DNA from 3 places in the Brevibacillus sp. DP1.3A genome. Region 1 is predicted to be linked to each of the others. Evidence: riboswitches for the same ligand, from Rfam matches in the RefSeq annotation. Region 1 holds a riboswitch; each other region holds the start of a gene.
What was found. A riboswitch is a leader RNA that binds a small molecule or an ion and turns the genes downstream of it on or off. The one in region 1 is predicted to bind cyclic di-GMP.
Positions count from the first base shown of each region.

Region 1 (5,632 bases):
ATTTATGGACAAGAAAGTACGCTACGTTGTTTCTACAGCACTCGTAATATCTCTGTTCACCAGCCCCTCAATCATCCATGCCACCCAAGCTGAACCACAACCCCACATTCCTTATTACGGAATAGGTCCAACCTATGTACAGCCTGCACAGATTGAGAGCTTGTTTCCCAAGCCAACTATCCAGTTTGGGACACCCGGCTTTCAAGAAGGAAAAGAAGCTTTTACGTCCCAGGAAGAAATGATGGCTTACATAAGCAAATTGGCTACAGGCAACAAGGAAATCAAGCTGCTATCCATCGGTACATCCTTGGAAGGTCGCGATATCCCCCTGCTCCTATTCAGCAAAGACCACGGCAAGCTCAAACAAAACAAGGAGAAGCCACTCATCTGGCTACAGGCACAAATCCACGGAAATGAACCCGCCTCTGGTGAATCTGCTCTTGTGATCGCCAAATGGCTGGCAGAAGGAAAACTTGGCACCGATCTCCTGGATAAAGTAAACATTGCGATTGTTCCTCGCATCAACCCGGATGGCTCCTACCAGTTCAAACGTTACATCGCGACAGAGCTGGATGCCAACCGCGACTACATGAAGGTAGAATATCCAGAGGTGCAAGCCGTTCACCAAGCCATCAATGCCTATCAACCTGATGTGGTGCTTGACGCCCATGAATACGGCGTCTCTTCCAGCCAGCTTCGCGATGTTGGGGAAAAAGGCGCAATCTCTTCCTACGATGTTCTGATCTCCTCTGCGAAAAACTTGAATATCCCCGCCAACCTGCGCAACATGTCAGACAACCTGCTCTTGGCTGACGTTCAAAAAGCACTCGATAAGGAGCAACTTTCTCATCACGCATACTATACGCTGGCAAAAGGCAAGGACGGAAAAGTGACCGCAACAGAAGGCAGCACAGAGACGAGAATCGGACGCAATGCCTTGGGATTGAAAAACACGTTGACGTTTTTGGTGGAAACACGCGGCATCGGCATTGGACGCGCCGATTTTGAGCGCCGTGTATACAGCCAGGCCATGACTCACGCTGCTGTCATCCAATCAACAGCGGCCAACGCCAAAGCAATCAATTCCGCCGTGACGCAAGCACGCACAGAAATCACGGAAAAAGGCAAAAAGGCAAACGACAACGACAAACTCGTCATCCTGAGTGAGAATAAGCGAGTACCGGGTCAATCTCTCGAAGTGGTCGATCTAGCCAAGGCAAAAAAAGTGTCTACCCCCATCGACTGGGTAAGCTCTACGGATGCCTATCCCGTGCTCGAACGCGAGCGTCCCACTGCTTATCTCATGCCTCCTGGCTACCATGACGTTGCAGCCAAGCTAGAATTGCTCGGTGTTTCGGTAAGCAAGCTATCAAAAGAAACGACCATAGCGGTAGAAAGCTACACCATTTTGGAAAACAAGGTGAATACGATTTACGAGAATGGGCATTTCACCAACCAAGTGACTGCAAATGTAACCGAAACAACGAAAACCTTTCCTGCGGGTAGCTACGTGTTCAGCATGGCCCAGCCAAACGCCAACTTCATAGCATTGGCCTTGGAACCGGAATCAGTAGACAGCTACGTCACCTTTAACTTCTTGCCGGTTGAAAAGGGCGATGAAGTCCCAGTGTATCGCTATATGCTGGAGCAATCGCTACCCACCACACAAAAGAACGAAAGGAAAAATTCCCCTCTCTAAAGTTAGACTCCTGAGAGGGGAATTTTGTTACATGTATGGGCTTACTTTATTTCAAACACTTCTTGGGAAAGCCCTGCCAGCTTTTGCGTATTGTCGCTCACTTCGACCATCGTCGCAGAAATTTCCTCCGTAGCAGCTGCCTGACTCTCCATGGTTTGATTAATCAATGCAATCGAATTTTGCAGCAGGGTTATCAAATCCCGGATGGAATCTGTGGTTTGCTTGATTTTGTCTGCATTCGCCCGTGAATCCGTTGCCATATTGCGAACCTCATTCGCAACGACAGCGAATCCACGCCCAGCATCTCCTACCCGCGCAGCCTCAATACTCGCATTCAGTCCCAAAATGTTACTTTGATCAGCGATTTTTTTCACGGCGAGAGTAATTTGCTCGATCTCAGTCGTACTTTGGCTCACATCGTTGGCTTCCTCTGAGATTGCCTTCATTTGCTCGTTCAAATTCCCGATCTGCATGGCCATCTCTTGTGTGGTGGCACTGACCTGCTCGACGACACTCGAGAGGTTTGCGGCAATTTCATATAGCTCATTGGCTCTCTCCATACTGGATCCAATGCCGACACCGCCGATTACTTTTCCCGTATGATCATGCAGGGGGATCGCCCGTGCGACGAGAGGAAAACCAAATAATTCTTTGGGGACCATCATCGCCTGCTTGGTGTTTTTACGAATCGCGTTGGTGATCACATCTCCTTCTTGGAGTGGATCACCTGGCTTGACTTGCAGCGCAAATGTTTGGGCAGGCACATTACGCAATAACTTTTCCGTGTCGTAGACCCCAATGGTAATGTCATCGGTGAGTAAAACATTTAAATAAGGGGCAACCTTGATGAACGCCTCGAGCAGTTCTGCGTTTTTCCCCTTTTCGGAAGCTTCTGTTTCGTTCCATTCCACGTAACCGTTCATGACCCTCTTCACCTCTATATTTTGCTGGCATTAGTACGGAAATTGGCGCTTTTTGTGTTGAACCGAAATCCATTTCAGCGTAGTGAACTCTTCTAAACTCCATTGGCCATTCAAACGTCCCAACCCGGAGTGCTTTTCACCACCAAACGCCACGATTGGTTCGTCATTGATCGTTCCATCGTTGATGTGAATCATGCCGGTCTCCATTCGTTTGGCCATCTGGGCACCTCTCTCCAGATCGCGTGTATGAATCGCCCCGGACAATCCAAATGGGGTCTCGTTCGCCATGCGAATCGCTTCTTCCTCGGATGCAAACGACATGATGCAAACAGCCGGACCAAACAGCTCTTTGGATGCAATCGACATGTCTGTGGTCACTCCTGTCAAAACGATCGGCTCGACCACGTTGCCCTTTACTTCCCCTTTCAGTGCAGGAACGGCTCCTTCGCGTATCGCCTCATCGATCGTTGCCATCAGGTTGGTGACTTGCCGTTGATTGATGAGTGGACCGATTACCGTGTCAGGATCATTTGGGTCGCCTACCTTGAGTCCAGATACTTTTTCCACATACAGATCGAGGAATTTATCGTATACAGCTTGGTGAACCAGAACCCGGTTAGCCGACATGCAAATCTGACCTTGGTGAGTAAAGCGGCTGAATACCGCTGCATTGACGGCATACTGGAGATCCGCATCCTCCAAAACAATCAGTGCACTATTGCCGCCCAGCTCCAAAATCGCCTTTTTGAAATGCTTCGCTGCCACTTGCGCGATATGGCTTCCTACTTGGCTAGAGCCTGTAAACGAAAGGATGCGCGGAATCGGATGGGAGACAAAACCATCGCCAATTTCAGCAATATCCGTCACAACGACGTTGATCAAGCCTTTTGGCAGACCTACATCTTCAAAAATTTTCGCTATGAGAGTCCCACCCGTGATTGGCGTGTGCTCATGTGGTTTGAGGACGACGCCGTTGCCCGCGCCAAGAGCTGGCGCTACGGACTTCATCGACAGATAGAACGGGAAGTTGAACGGACTGATGACGCCGACAACTCCTGCGGGAATCCGATACAAGCGATTTTCTTTTCCGTCTACGGGAGAAGGAAGAATTTTTCCTTCCATGCGTACCGGGAACGTAGCCGCCTCGCGAATAATATCCTTCACAAGCCCGATTTCAAAAAATGCCTTCAATCGGGTTCCACCTAATTCACGAATGATAATCTGAATGATTTCTTCTTCATTCTCTTCGATATAGTGAACAGCACGCTCCAACATTCGGGATTTGGTATAGGCATTCACTTCATCCCACTCTTTTTTCGCGTCGGCTGCCGCTTTGTAAGCCGCATCGATATCCTCCAAATTTGCCATTTTGAATTCTGCAATGACTTCCCCGTTATAAGGGTTGATATCTTGCAATGTCTTTGCGCCAAGTCCGTCGCGCCACTCCCCATTGATGTACTGCTTGTCCAGTGTTTGAAGGATTGACATGCTTTAACCTCTCCCTTTTGTAAAGTAAATAGGCCCCTTCGCATGAAAGGAGCCGTAAAACTAAAACAGCAAAATACACTGCTAGTCGGCAACCCGGCTGCCATCGTAACGTGTACATTAGGCCCGTGGCTTTGCGTCCCCAATTTTCAATGGGTTTGCCCATTCATAGCGAATGCTGGTATGATTTTGTCGAAAAAAGGAAAGTTATGGAGAATCTTACTTTGATTATAGTACTCAATTCCTAATAGTCAAACAGAAAAATGTAAAATTTTAGTGAACCAAATTGAACAAATACCAAAAAGTCCGCATCTCTTGGGATACGGACTCCTGATTCTTCTTCCTTATGATCACAATATCTTTTTGACATCCTTTACGCTCGTCGCGAGCATTTGCTCTACCGCGTTTGCGTCCCTCACATGCTTGGTCAAGCCTTCATTCAGCTCTTCCAGCAAGCCCTTCGCATCACTTACCTGTTGGGACACATCGTCAGCAAATCGCTTTTGGTGCGCGATGATTTCCATCACACCTGACACTTCGACGTTCAGTGCCTGGAAAGCGTTCACGATCTGATCCGTCTTCTCCGCAGCATCCTTGCTGATAGAAAGTCCATTTTTGATCGCACTGCTGCTTTTTTCACTGTTGGACAACGCTTCTTTTGTTTCTTCCTGAATCTTGCCGATCAATTCTGCAATTGTCTTGGTCGAGTTCGCTGTCATCTCGGCCAGCTTCCGTACTTCATCCGCTACTACAGCAAAGCCTCGGCCTTGTTCACCCGCACGTGCCGCTTCTATCGCTGCATTCAAAGCGAGAAGGTTGGTCTGATTGGCAATGTCGCTGATCACCTTGACGATGCTCGTAATTTCCGAAGAGCGCTCTTCCAAGCGGCTCATGGACTTGGACGTATGGACCGATTCTTTGTCGAGCAGGCTCATGACTTCCACAACGTCCGTCATCGCCTTCTTACCTTCATCTGCACGCGCTACCGATTGTTTACAGATGTCCGTCAAGCGCTCTCCTCGATCCGACAGTTGACTCGCAGATTCATCATCCCGCTCGTTAATGACCTGGATATTATCTACGACACGCTTCATCCTCGTCACCAATCGCACCGTTTGCTCGGATTCGGCGTTCATCGCTTGGTTCGACGTGAGAATCGCACCCATCTGTTCGTAAATACCGCGAAGCTCATGTTTCCAAGCGTCTTGCTGTCCTGCCATTGTGGTTGTGGGAGTTGCCACTGTCGTCGCTGCTGTCTCTTTTTCTGCTAGGCCTTTGTCTTTTTTCCAAAACATCCGCTTCTCTCTCCTTTGTACCCATCAATTGTCACCTCGGCGGCTATATACGCGGGACTCGATTATTCCCGGATGTTGGTTCGCCAAGCTCAGCAAGTTTTCCAAGAAATAATAGTGACCCTCCAAGAGCTCCACGTCTTTACGCTCAAAATGCTTCGCCTGCAAATACTGCTGCATTTCCAAAGCATAGCGCTCCAGTTTATCGTGAAAATCGTTGGCACGAAGCATTT
Region 1 covers NZ_CP085876.1:1,947,417-1,953,048, reverse strand. Annotated here, with positions in the region: gene HP399_RS09005 (M14 family metallopeptidase) at 5-1,699, shown strand; gene HP399_RS09000 (methyl-accepting chemotaxis protein) at 1,741-2,622, opposite strand; gene HP399_RS08995 (benzaldehyde dehydrogenase) at 2,653-4,110, opposite strand; cyclic di-GMP riboswitch class I at 4,195-4,280, opposite strand; gene HP399_RS08990 (methyl-accepting chemotaxis protein) at 4,458-5,402, opposite strand; gene HP399_RS08985 (hypothetical protein) at 5,427-5,632, opposite strand, start outside.

Region 2 (5,632 bases), 1.2 Mb from region 1:
CTTTTCAATATTCATATGCACATCTTCATGCGCTACGAGAAACTCAGCTTGCCCGCGCTCAATTTTCTCTTTTACTTTTTTCAAGCCAGCGATGATCTGTCTTACTTCCTCCATCGGCAGGATGCCGCACTTGCCCAACATGGCAACATGTGCCAGGCTTCCGACGATGTCCTGTCGCCACATTTTCTGGTCGAAAGAAATAGAAGCGGTATACTCTTCTACGAGTTGATTCGTCGGCTTCGTGAAGCGTCCTCCCCAGAGTTTCATTGCTTGATCGCATCCTTTTCATCCAAAATCTTAATGGCAGTGTTTTTATTCTCGTTCAGTACACCCTCGTTTACCTGTGCGTATACCTTTGTAGGCAGACCCCACAGCTTGATAAAACCGAGTGCTGCTTTGTGGTCGAATTGGTCACCTGCATTGTAAGTCGCTAGCTCATGGCTGTAGAGTGACGATGCAGAGGTACGGCCTACAACAATCGCATGTCCTTTGTGCAGCTTCACGCGTACAACACCCGTTACGTGTTTTTGCGTTTCTTCAATGAATGCCTGGACAGCATTGCGAATTGGCGAATACCAGAGACCTTCGTAAATCACTTGCGCCAGTTTCTGTTCGACAATTGGTTTGAACTGAGCCACCTCACGAGGTTGCGTCAAGAATTCCAGCTCACGGTGAGCCAAAATCAAGGTAGTCGCAGCCGGTGTCTCGTAAACTTCGCGAGATTTGATGCCCACCAAACGGTTTTCCACGTGGTCGATACGGCCTACGCCATGGTTTCCAGCGATTTTGTTTAGCTTGAGGATCAGCTCAGCAAGTGGGAGCTCTTCGCCATTCAATGCAGTTGGCTTCCCTTGCACGAAAGTGATTTCGATTTCTTCTGCCTCTTCTGGTGCATCTGTGATCGACTTCGTCAGATCGTATGCACCTTCTGGAGGAGCTGCCCATGGATCTTCCAGAACACCGCACTCGCAGCTTCTGCCCCACAGGTTTTGGTCAATGCTGTATGGATTGTCCAGATCGATTGGGATCGGGATATTGTTCTTTTGCGCATATTCGATCTCTTCGTCACGCGTCCAGCCCCATTCACGAACCGGTGCCACGATTTTGATATCCGGGTTCAGCGCTGTAAAGGAAACATCGAAACGTACCTGGTCGTTTCCTTTTCCTGTGCAACCGTGTGCGACAGCTACCGCGCCTTCTTTTTCCGCGATTTCAACCAGCACGCGCGAAATCAGGTAACGCGACAGTGCAGACACTAGCGGATATTTCCCTTCGTACATCGCGTTTGCCTTCAGAGCTGGCAATACAAATTCCTCTGCGAATGCATCTTTTGCATCCACTACGATGGATTTCAATGCCCCAACCTGCAATGCTTTTTTCTGTACGAAATCGAGATCTTTCCCTTCCCCTACATCCAATGCAACTGCAATGACATCGTAGTTATACGTATCTTGCAACCATTTAATTGCTACCGATGTATCTAAACCGCCTGAATAGGCCAACACAATTTTATCTTTTGCCATCATTCTCTCTCCCCGTTTCGAAGTTTCTCTTATGCGAGTAATTATACAAACGAACTAATAAAAATACAACTATTTTTCTTGTATATTTCTTGTGAATTCACAGACAAAAACGGAGATGCAGAGGAATTATACATTTTTCGCATAAAGAGTATCTTGTTTTTATGCATACTCATCATCTGTTTATGCATAAACGTTGCGAGATTGAAAGGGAAACTTATCCAAGGTAGAGAATGAATGAAAGGAGGAATTCCATAGGAGATATCTGTTGGAGGGATTATGAAAACAATTTATTTGGTACGTCATTGTCAGGCTGCTGGCCAAGAACCCGAAGCACTGCTCACGGAAAAGGGAGAAGTACAAGCTCGGGAGCTTGCCACCTTCTTCGCAGGTTCCCCCATTGATCGAATCATTTCGAGTCCGTATCATCGGGCGATTGCTACCATCCAACCACTTGCACAGGAACTCGGAATCGTGGTTGAAGAAGACACGCGTTTGGTTGAGCGCGTCCTTAGCGGAGTACCACGTGAAGATTGGTTCGAACGACTGCGCGATACGTTCAATGACCTGTCGCTTGAATTCGAAGGGGGCGAATCCAGTCTTACTGCTATAAACCGGGTAAATTCATTGCTCACTGAGATTTTGGCAGATGCGCATAAAGAAATCGTGCTTATTAGCCACGGATGCCTGCTGGCCTTACTCATGAAATCAATTGATGACCGCTTTGGCTTTCACGATTGGGAGAAATTAAGCAATCCAGATGTATTCAAGCTTACCTGCCATTTAGAAACCAAAGAGCTCGTCCGCATATGGTCGTAAACGAATAAAAACAGTTACAAGGGGCAGCTTATCTGATTGCCTCCTGTAACTGTTTTTGTGGGATGGACTCCATTCCGATAATGCTCTGCAACTCTTCGTATGGCAGTCGCTGAACGATTCTGATAAAATGCTCCGCCAATATCGGATCAAATTGGGTACCGGAGCCCCGTCTGATTTCTTGAAGCGCTTCCTCCACAGGCAAGCCTTTTCGATATGGCCTGTCCGCGACCATCGCATCGAAAGCGTCTGAAATGGCTAAAATTCTCGCCATCAGCGGAATCTCATCCCCAGCTAAACCATCCGGGTATCCCCTTCCGTCTATTCGCTCATGATGGGAGCGGATCGCAGGAAGCAATTCATTGAACATCCCTGCTTGCAAAATAATTTCGTAGCCAATGACCGTGTGCTGCTTGATCTTGTCGTACTCTTCCGGGGTCAACTTTCCTTTTTTATTGAGAATTTCGTCTTCGATGCCGATTTTTCCAATGTCGTGCAGGATTCCCCCGATATAAACATCCTCCACTTTTCTTTCGGATAAACCAATATCTCTCGCAATTTCTCTTCCCCAGTAAGCTACACGCTGAGAATGTCCACTTGTGTATCGATCTCGTGCGTCAATGGAAGCAGCCATCGTCGTTAAGAAGTTGTGATTGAATGATTTGACCTCTTCTACTTTTTGCTGAAGCCTTTGAAGGTTGTCATAGTAATGATGAAATACGTAGCTGATCGTAATAAACGCAATCATCATAGGAATTAGTGTTAGCGGGCCATATGACTCTACTAACCGTGAACCTACTCCGGCTAGAATTAAAAGCAGCAAGTAAGTCGAGGTGAAGCCTTTTGCCATCATCTTTACGGTTCGCGCCCAAGTCATTTGATGAAAATAGGAAATACCCAATCCACATAAAATCAGGTTCACAAACCAATACACACCAGCCAAAAACAAATCGCTAATAATGGGAGAAATGGTTCCGAAGCCCTCGATCCAATCCTTCAAAAACGCTACTGTCCATATTGTCATTAACAATTGCCCAATATTAATGATAGCTTTTAGCGGATTAAACCTTACCAGGAAAGCAATGATTAAAGATTCAATAACAGCAGCCCATACTCCGACCCATACTCCGTACAACAAAATACCCGAAAAGATTACAGCATTGTTCACTGTTAAAATCGTATTCGATATACGCACGGGAGCAAAACAGGAGAAAATGGTCAAGAGGGTATAGGTAGATAATACCCCCCAATGCTCACGAGCAGTCCATTCAGATGAAGATGTGTAAAAAATATAGATTGCTGCAATGACAAATCCAACCTGTACAACAATCCCCTTTATCCAAACCGCGTAATTAGTTTTTTGTCGCATAACTTTTACCTTCGCGAAGTTGTAGTAATGAAATAGGTTTATTCATCAATCGCTGAACAAGTAAAAAGGCTCCTAACATAATAAAAATATCGCCGATGCTAATAATCCGAGGAATGATAGATGGCATGTAGATGACATCGGTCAAAAATGGAAAATTTGAACTTTCCGTCAATACACTATGCTTGAAATTCGTTCCATTTATAACTGGTTCTAAATCATAAGGAAGCTTTGCTGCTTGGACTAAATCGATTGGCATTTTTCCATTGTTAGACCAAATTGCAATCGCATTCAGAAACCAGCCGATTAAAAATATCCGCATATCTTCAAATTCTCGATTAAAAACGAGGAAAGCCAAAATAAACACATACGCGATCGATATGAAAAGGCCACCGATCGTAGGGAAGATGACTGCACAAGCCTGCAGCAATATGGTAACGATAAGAAGTTTTAGTTGATTGAATTTAGGAAATTCCTTGATTCTTCCCCCTCGCAGCAATGCTACGAGAAAAGATAGGGCAATTACATCCAATAGCATGTTGTTTCCTCCAAGCTTGAAGAAAAAACACCACTCAGCCAAGCGGTGTTTGTTTCTCCAATACGCTTATTATCCAATATGGAAGTTTGCAGAAGTAGCTGCTACGATTGCAACCACCATCATAATTGCCGCGAACCATTTTTTCATTTTCTTTTCCCCCCTTCAGGCATAGTGGAGAAAGCTGGCTTCGCTACTGTCCGTGATGCAGAGGCCAAGCGACCAAGTACAGCCCCTGCTCCTCTTTCCTTTTCCATTATGGAAAAGGTTGGATTCGCTACTGGCTCCATACGGACCAAGCGACCAGATACAGTCCGTACTTCTTCGCTTCTTTCCTACCTTTATTTTACACATAAGTGACAAAATTCGGCAATCATAGATTCATAGTCTATTCGATTTAATTACAGCTAGTTCTATTTAACTAGAACTATGTTCACACCAGCGCCGCCAATATCGCCTTTTGTGCGTGCAATCTATTTTCAGCCTGATCAAAAATGACAGAGCGCGATCCGTCGATGACCCCGGTTGTCACTTCTTCCCCACGATGTGCTGGCAAGCAGTGCAAGAAGAGATAATCACGATCTGCCGCTGCTACCAATTTTTCGTTCACTTGATAGTCGGCAAATGCTTTCAATCGCACCTCATTTTCTTCTTCAAAACCCATACTAGTCCAAACGTCCGTGTATACAGCATCTGCCCCCATGACAGCCTCTGTTGGATCGGTGGTCACCATCATGTTTCCACCACTTTGTTTCGCGTATTCTGTAGCCTTTGCGACAATTGCTGCATCCATTTCGTAGCCTGCCGGAGTCGCCACCCGCACATCCAGACCTAGCAGAGCTGCGCCCAGCACCAGTGAATTCGCCACGTTGTTACCGTCTCCTACATAGGCGAGCTTGACTCCTTTCAGCTTGCCTTTATGCTCCCAGATCGTAAGCAGATCAGCCAACGCCTGACACGGATGGTACAGATCGGTCAAGCCATTGATAATGGGGATCGACGCGTGCTCGGCAAGCTCTTCTACATAAGAGTGGGAAAAGGTGCGAATCATGATGGCATCCACGTACCGAGAGAGAACTTTCGCTGTGTCGCTGATCGGCTCCCCGCGTCCGAGCTGTAGCTCTTTTCCGCTCATGAACATCCCCAAGCCGCCCAACTGATGCATCCCTACTTCAAAGGAGACGCGCGTGCGGGTCGAAGCCTTGTCAAAGATCATCCCCAACGTCTTGCCTTGCAAAGGCTGGAATGGCTGTCCCAGCTTTTGCAATTGCTTGACGTGAGCAGACAGATGGAGCAGCTCCATCAATTCCTCTCCGTTGAATTCATCGACGCGTAAGAAATCTTTTCCTTTATGCTTTTGTAACGGCAAGTTTTGAAAGTGTTCCAATATCTTCA
Region 2 covers NZ_CP085876.1:713,860-719,491, reverse strand. Annotated here, with positions in the region: gene argH (argininosuccinate lyase) at 1-267, opposite strand, end outside; gene HP399_RS03625 (argininosuccinate synthase) at 264-1,523, opposite strand; gene HP399_RS03620 (histidine phosphatase family protein) at 1,800-2,339, shown strand; gene HP399_RS03615 (HD-GYP domain-containing protein) at 2,368-3,705, opposite strand; gene HP399_RS03610 (DUF5317 family protein) at 3,689-4,240, opposite strand; cyclic di-GMP riboswitch class II at 4,497-4,578, opposite strand; gene argF (ornithine carbamoyltransferase) at 4,671-5,632, opposite strand, start outside; gene carB (carbamoyl-phosphate synthase (glutamine-hydrolyzing) large subunit) at 5,587-5,632, opposite strand, start outside.
Region 2: linked by a shared signal. The riboswitch ahead of HP399_RS03610 (DUF5317 family protein) and the one ahead of HP399_RS08995 (benzaldehyde dehydrogenase) in region 1 are both predicted to bind cyclic di-GMP.

Region 3 (5,632 bases), 3.0 Mb from region 1:
CTGTTTGAATCGTTTTTGTTTCGATTCGTGCATCCATCAATGATGTGCCTCCTTTCATTGTAAAAGAACATAAATATCAGAATATTTACATTATATATCTGTTCAGTTACAAAATGAGAAAAGAAAACAACCGCCCGTGAAAGGCGGTTGCAGGAAGGTTACATATGGAGACCACGCATCTGTTGTTCGATTTTTTCAAAGCCGCCAGAAACCTTAACGACTTCGTCTTTTTGCTCAGAAACGAGAACAAGCACTTCTTCCAGGCTCTCTTTGTTCTTGTCGGTAATATCTGCGTTGACTTCTACTTTTGCGCCGACTTCCTGAATCATGCTGTGAACATGGATGATGAACTCTTGCAGGTTTTTCGTTTTATCCGCAAAGTTTTGCATGTAGTTGTCTACATTGGTGAACATTTCTTGCACTTCGAGGATGCCCTCGCTATTTTTCTCAAAAGAAGTCTGTGACTCGGAAATCATATCCGATACCAGCTTCATTTTTTTGCGAATGGTCATCAGCAGGCTCGAGATCGACTCAGAGGATAGCTTGGAGGATTCAGCCAGCTTGCGTACTTCATCTGCTACGACAGCAAATCCTCGGCCGTGTTCGCCTGCGCGAGACGCTTCAATCGTGGCATTGAGTGCCAACAGATTGGTTTGTGCAGAAATCTCGGAAATGGTTTGAATGATTTTCCCAATCGATTCGGTTTCTTTATTGAGCTCTTGAATCAGTTGGTTCGTACCTTGGATGTCCGTGATGAATCGTTCAAAGTCATTGCCGATGTTGCCAATGCGTTTGCCGCTCTCGCTAGTGGCTTCTTTGGTCGATTCTACGTACTCATGCATCTCTGTAACAGAGCGAGTCATATCCTCAACTTGCAGATTCGTCGAGCTCATTTCCCGACGCAGCTCGTCCGTGTTGCTGGTCTGGACCGTAAAGGACTCCATAATGTCTTGCAGGGAAGCGACGGTTTCGACTGCGCGAACATTCACGCCGTCCGTCACCTGGTTCAAATTCTCTTGATAGTCTTGCATAGAGGTGAGTGATTCATTGATTTGATCCAGAACACGTTGCAACGATTCCTTCGAGGCAATCGCTTCTTGCTTTTGTTGCTCACTTTCCTCTTGCAGCTTGTTATTGAATACAGCATGCATCATGCTCGTGACAGAGACGAAGCAGAAGGTAAGCAGGAAGTACATCAGATCAAGATTGTTAGTCGAATGGAAAATCGTTTCTCTCTGTGTCAGGAAGTAGTAAGAGACAATACCCAATGTCGATACAATCGTCAAAATATTGATGAGTCGGTCTTGATAAATCCCCATGACTGCTACAAAGAACATAATGGTCATGATATTGATCATATGCGGGTCTAGTCCAACTACGATGAACATGAAGATCCCGATTACGGCGAAGTTGAAAAACTTCATGAAGGGCGCTGCTTTTTCACGGAAGCTCGGGCGATTGGAGATGTAAGTAAAAGGTGCCAGCACGCCATACAAAATACCCAGTATCGTGAAAACGAATGTGTACGATACGCCTAGAAAAAGGTTTAAGACCTGAACAACCGTAATAATACTTGCGAATACGATTACGACCCAATTGTTTCTTCTTCTCAATAGATCAATGTTATCAATGTTATCCATGTTACCCACCTACCTCGACTTTTACTTGGTTGGATGACGACGAATTGTACCAGGAATATTTCGGATCGTGCTTATTGTCATAGACATCTTTTAGATGAAACAGGGTCGGAATGGCATCGGCCCCTTTGTAAAAGACGATATCTTTGGTTTGAGTCGCTTTTACTTGATACTTCTTGTTAATGAACGAAAAAAAAGTCGGATCTGCTACCCCAATTGCGTGGGTATAATCATGCTTTTCAGCGTAATCTATCATCAAGCAAATTCCTTTTTGCCCTAGTTGTCCACGGTATTTCGGCAAAACAGCAAGACTGTCTACCTCCATTACTTTCATATCTTCTGTAACAACATCCTGAAAAAGTGCTTTCATATAAGCATTTGATTTGGAAAAGGGCGTCATTTCAAATGTTCCACCTGCTTCACCGTCTTCGGCAATTAAGAGGAATTGTGCGGAGCCTTCTTTCGCGTACTCCATCTCGAAGCCCATGCTTGTCCATACTGTTTCTTTGATTTCATGAAATTTTGCTAACTCTTGTACGGTTTCTACTTGTTTGTACATAACTTGTCCACTCCATCATTTTCTGATTACCGTGTTGTGTATGTTTGACGTCTCAAAAGTTATGTTTTTCCATCCGTTACGAAAATGAAAGTGCTTTCATCCTCCTTTCAAAAAACGAAACACAAAAAAAGGCCGTTCCATCGAAATGGAACAACCGAAGCTACCAACATCAAAAAAATGGTCTCAAGATGATGGCAACCCGGCTATCATGGTCAAAGACTGTAGACCCGTGGTTTTGCGTCGCCACCTTTCGATGACTTTGCCTTTTGCATTTTTTAGCAAAACTTGTAAAAATGTGTCGAATTTTGCTAGATATAATCATGCAAAATATAAGCCAAAAGATATATCTTTGTCAAGTTTTGGTAGGGAAAAGAAACTAATTGTTTATAAAGCTTAGACGTACAAAAAACCAGTTGTGGTATCAACTGGTTCTTCGTTATATAGGCGTTAGGTTAGGTTACGCAGAATGTCTAAAACTTCGGTTGGCTCCATTCGCTTTTTGTAATCTGGATCTAAGCATGCTAACCGGATTACGCTCTGGTTGTCGAGGATATAAGTAGCAGGAATGGGGAGCGTCCAAGAATCGTCACTATTAAAATGCTTGAGATCAATATCCAATGATCGGTAGGTATCCTGTAAAGAATCAGGCAGTCTGAATCTGAGTTTATATTTTTCTGCTACCTGGTTATTGGTATCGCATAACACGGGAAAGCTCAGTCCGTTTTTCTCTTGCATAGTAAGAGAGTGTGCAGGAGATTGTGGGCTAATGGCAAACAATTGGGCACCCAGAGAGGTTATCGTATCGATCTGTTTTTGGTATGCTTGCAGTTCCAAATTGCAGTAGGGGCACCATGATCCACGGAAAAACGTGAGGACGATGGGACCTTTTACGATTTCTTCCGACAAGGTAATGGTCTTGCCAGTGTGATCGTTCAATGTGAAATCAGGCGCCATCGAACCAATCGGTAAGCCCTTTGCCTGTCCAGAGATCCTCAGCTCCTCGATTGATCTTGTAAATGAATCTGTTACTTCACGAGTGAGGAAGTCTGCTATTTGAATGGTTGTATAATCTAGCTCTTCGCGCAGGCTCTGAAAATGTGGTTTATCCATATGTCGTTCCCCTCTTTTTCGAAAGAATAGTAGAAGCCATAGCTTTACGATATCTTTCTTTTAGAGGGAAAGATGTAAACTGGATTACATCTTCTTTAAAATGTTGTCCCGATGAATGGAAATGGTTTTAAAGCCTGTTTGAATTAGTTCTTCTCTTGCTAAAGCACGTAATGCTACCGTCACAGCTTCCCTGGATGCCCCGACAAAATGGGCGAGCTCTTGATGGGAAAGAGGTAACTCAATTTGTAGAAACGCAGAACTGTTAGGATTGCCAAATTGGTCGGCAAGCCTTACTAACGTGGAAATAATGCGATCTTGTAAAGGGAGAAGGGCAAGATTTTCGGCTGCTTGGCTGATCGAAACCATTCTATCGCTAATGAGCCTCATGATCTTCATCATCAGTTGCGGGTGTTCGATTATGTAGCTCTCAAATTTTGCTTTGCTCATTTTACAAATGAGGCAGTCTTCGATGGTTTCTATATACATCTCCCGTGTACCTAATGAGAGCAAATCCACTTCTCCAAACACATTGCCTTCCCCAAGGATATCAAATGTAAACTGCCGACCATCCCGATTTACTTTATATAAACGTACTTTCCCCTGTTTGATGAAGTAGAAGCCCTCTGAAAAAGTTTCTGGTGTTTGAATGCACGTATTTTTGGGGAAAGGGGTTAAGGAGGTTAATTGATCGATTAAGCGCAAACTTTCCTCGGATAATGAATTCAACAAATAAAATTGGGATAAATATGTGATTCGGTTCATCATTTCTGTTCGGTTTGGGTCTTCAGGATGGTTCTTTTCGCTTTGGTTACAATTCTTTTCGTTTCCTTTGAATCAGAGATGCTTAGCCACTCGTCACAAAGCTGTATCACCCAGCTTGGTTGTGATTTACTCGCATCGTTCAACCAATTCCCTACAGAATCTTGAACATATTTAGATAGATCTGACTTCACTGGCGTGAGCAAAGGCAGGCAGCGAGCTGGATCATTTTTCAATGCGTCAATATGCTTACACCAGACACCTCGTGGGCGTGTGGCCTCTACCGCAAAGCGGCGAATATTTTCGTCGGTATCCAGTACCCATTCGCTCAGGAGTTGAATGGAATGGTTCAGATCATGCACGAGAGAATCTCGAATCGCCATCCATGCGATCTCTCTCACTCCAAAATGATGATCTGCCGCGAATTTTCTTATTTGCCTTAGTTTTTCTTCGACCGATAAGGTGTTGTCCAAGCCAATGATATAGGCACTCCAGCAACGTACACTGTCTGACTTGTGGGTGGCCAACGATAGGAAAACGGGAGACGTAGCTATGGGTTCACCCGATTTGTGTAAGATCGCAAGTAGTTCTTGTCCAATCAGACGGATAGCCTTCATTCCGCTCGTAGATCCCGTTTCTTCTAATTGATCAACAAGTGGAGAGACATGCGCATCTAATTGAACATGAGGCAGAACGCTTCGTAACAGATGAATATGATCCACAGCCTGCCATTCAGTCAAATTGACGCTTTCTAATTCTCCAGCATGAAGGAGTGCTAATACATTTTCAGGGATGAGCGAGGCTTTAACTGCTCCTTTTCTCGTGTGTACCGAATCCGGCATTTTCAACAAACCCCTTTTCACTGAAATGATAGACATTCAAAACGGAATAGCTGCAACAAAAGTATACATAAAAATCACCCGTAACAAAAATTTTCCAACTATCCGATAACTAGAAGGAATAGGAGGGGATTTTATGAAGGAAGTAAAAGTGATTCAATTTTACTTTTCCGGAGGCGGTGAAACGATTAGCATCGAATCGACGGAACCGGAAGAGATCATTCAAATGGTCGCTAATCAAAGCGACGGATGGCTCCAGTATGATGATGTTGTCATCAACGTCAGAAATGTTTCGTATATCAAAGTACGCAATCAGGCGTAAGGATAGGAAAAGGGCGTCAAGCTCCGATACGAAAAAGCTCTCCTTTGAATATGGAGGGCTTTTTCGTGTTGGAGGTAGCGCTGCTGGTTATCCTATTTAATAGAAGAAAAAGGAGGGTGGCAAGATGACGCTGGAAGAAGTCATGCAGAAGCTCGAAGCGATGGGGACAGAGCAGACGAAAAAAACGTTATTGCGGCATGGGGCGAAAGAGCCTTTGTTTGGCGTGCGAGTGGGCGATATGAAAAAGCTGGTCAAGGAGGTAAAGCGTGATCAGCAGCTCGTCCAGGCGCTGTACGATACGGGAAACTACGACGCCATGTACTTGGCAGGATTGACGGTTGACCCGAAGAGCATGACAAAAGAGCGGCTGCAGGCTTGGGTCAAGGAAGCGTCTTGGTACGCGCCC
Region 3 covers NZ_CP085876.1:5,561,692-5,567,323, reverse strand. Annotated here, with positions in the region: gene HP399_RS25545 (alpha/beta hydrolase) at 1-37, opposite strand, end outside; gene HP399_RS25540 (methyl-accepting chemotaxis protein) at 159-1,649, opposite strand; gene HP399_RS25535 (GNAT family N-acetyltransferase) at 1,642-2,196, opposite strand; cyclic di-GMP riboswitch class I at 2,387-2,470, opposite strand; gene HP399_RS25530 (peroxiredoxin-like family protein) at 2,644-3,306, opposite strand; gene HP399_RS25525 (Crp/Fnr family transcriptional regulator) at 3,391-4,068, opposite strand; gene HP399_RS25520 (DNA alkylation repair protein) at 4,068-4,907, opposite strand; gene HP399_RS25515 (hypothetical protein) at 5,041-5,226, shown strand; gene HP399_RS25510 (DNA alkylation repair protein) at 5,351-5,632, shown strand, end outside.
Region 3: linked by a shared signal. The riboswitch ahead of HP399_RS25535 (GNAT family N-acetyltransferase) and the one ahead of HP399_RS08995 (benzaldehyde dehydrogenase) in region 1 are both predicted to bind cyclic di-GMP.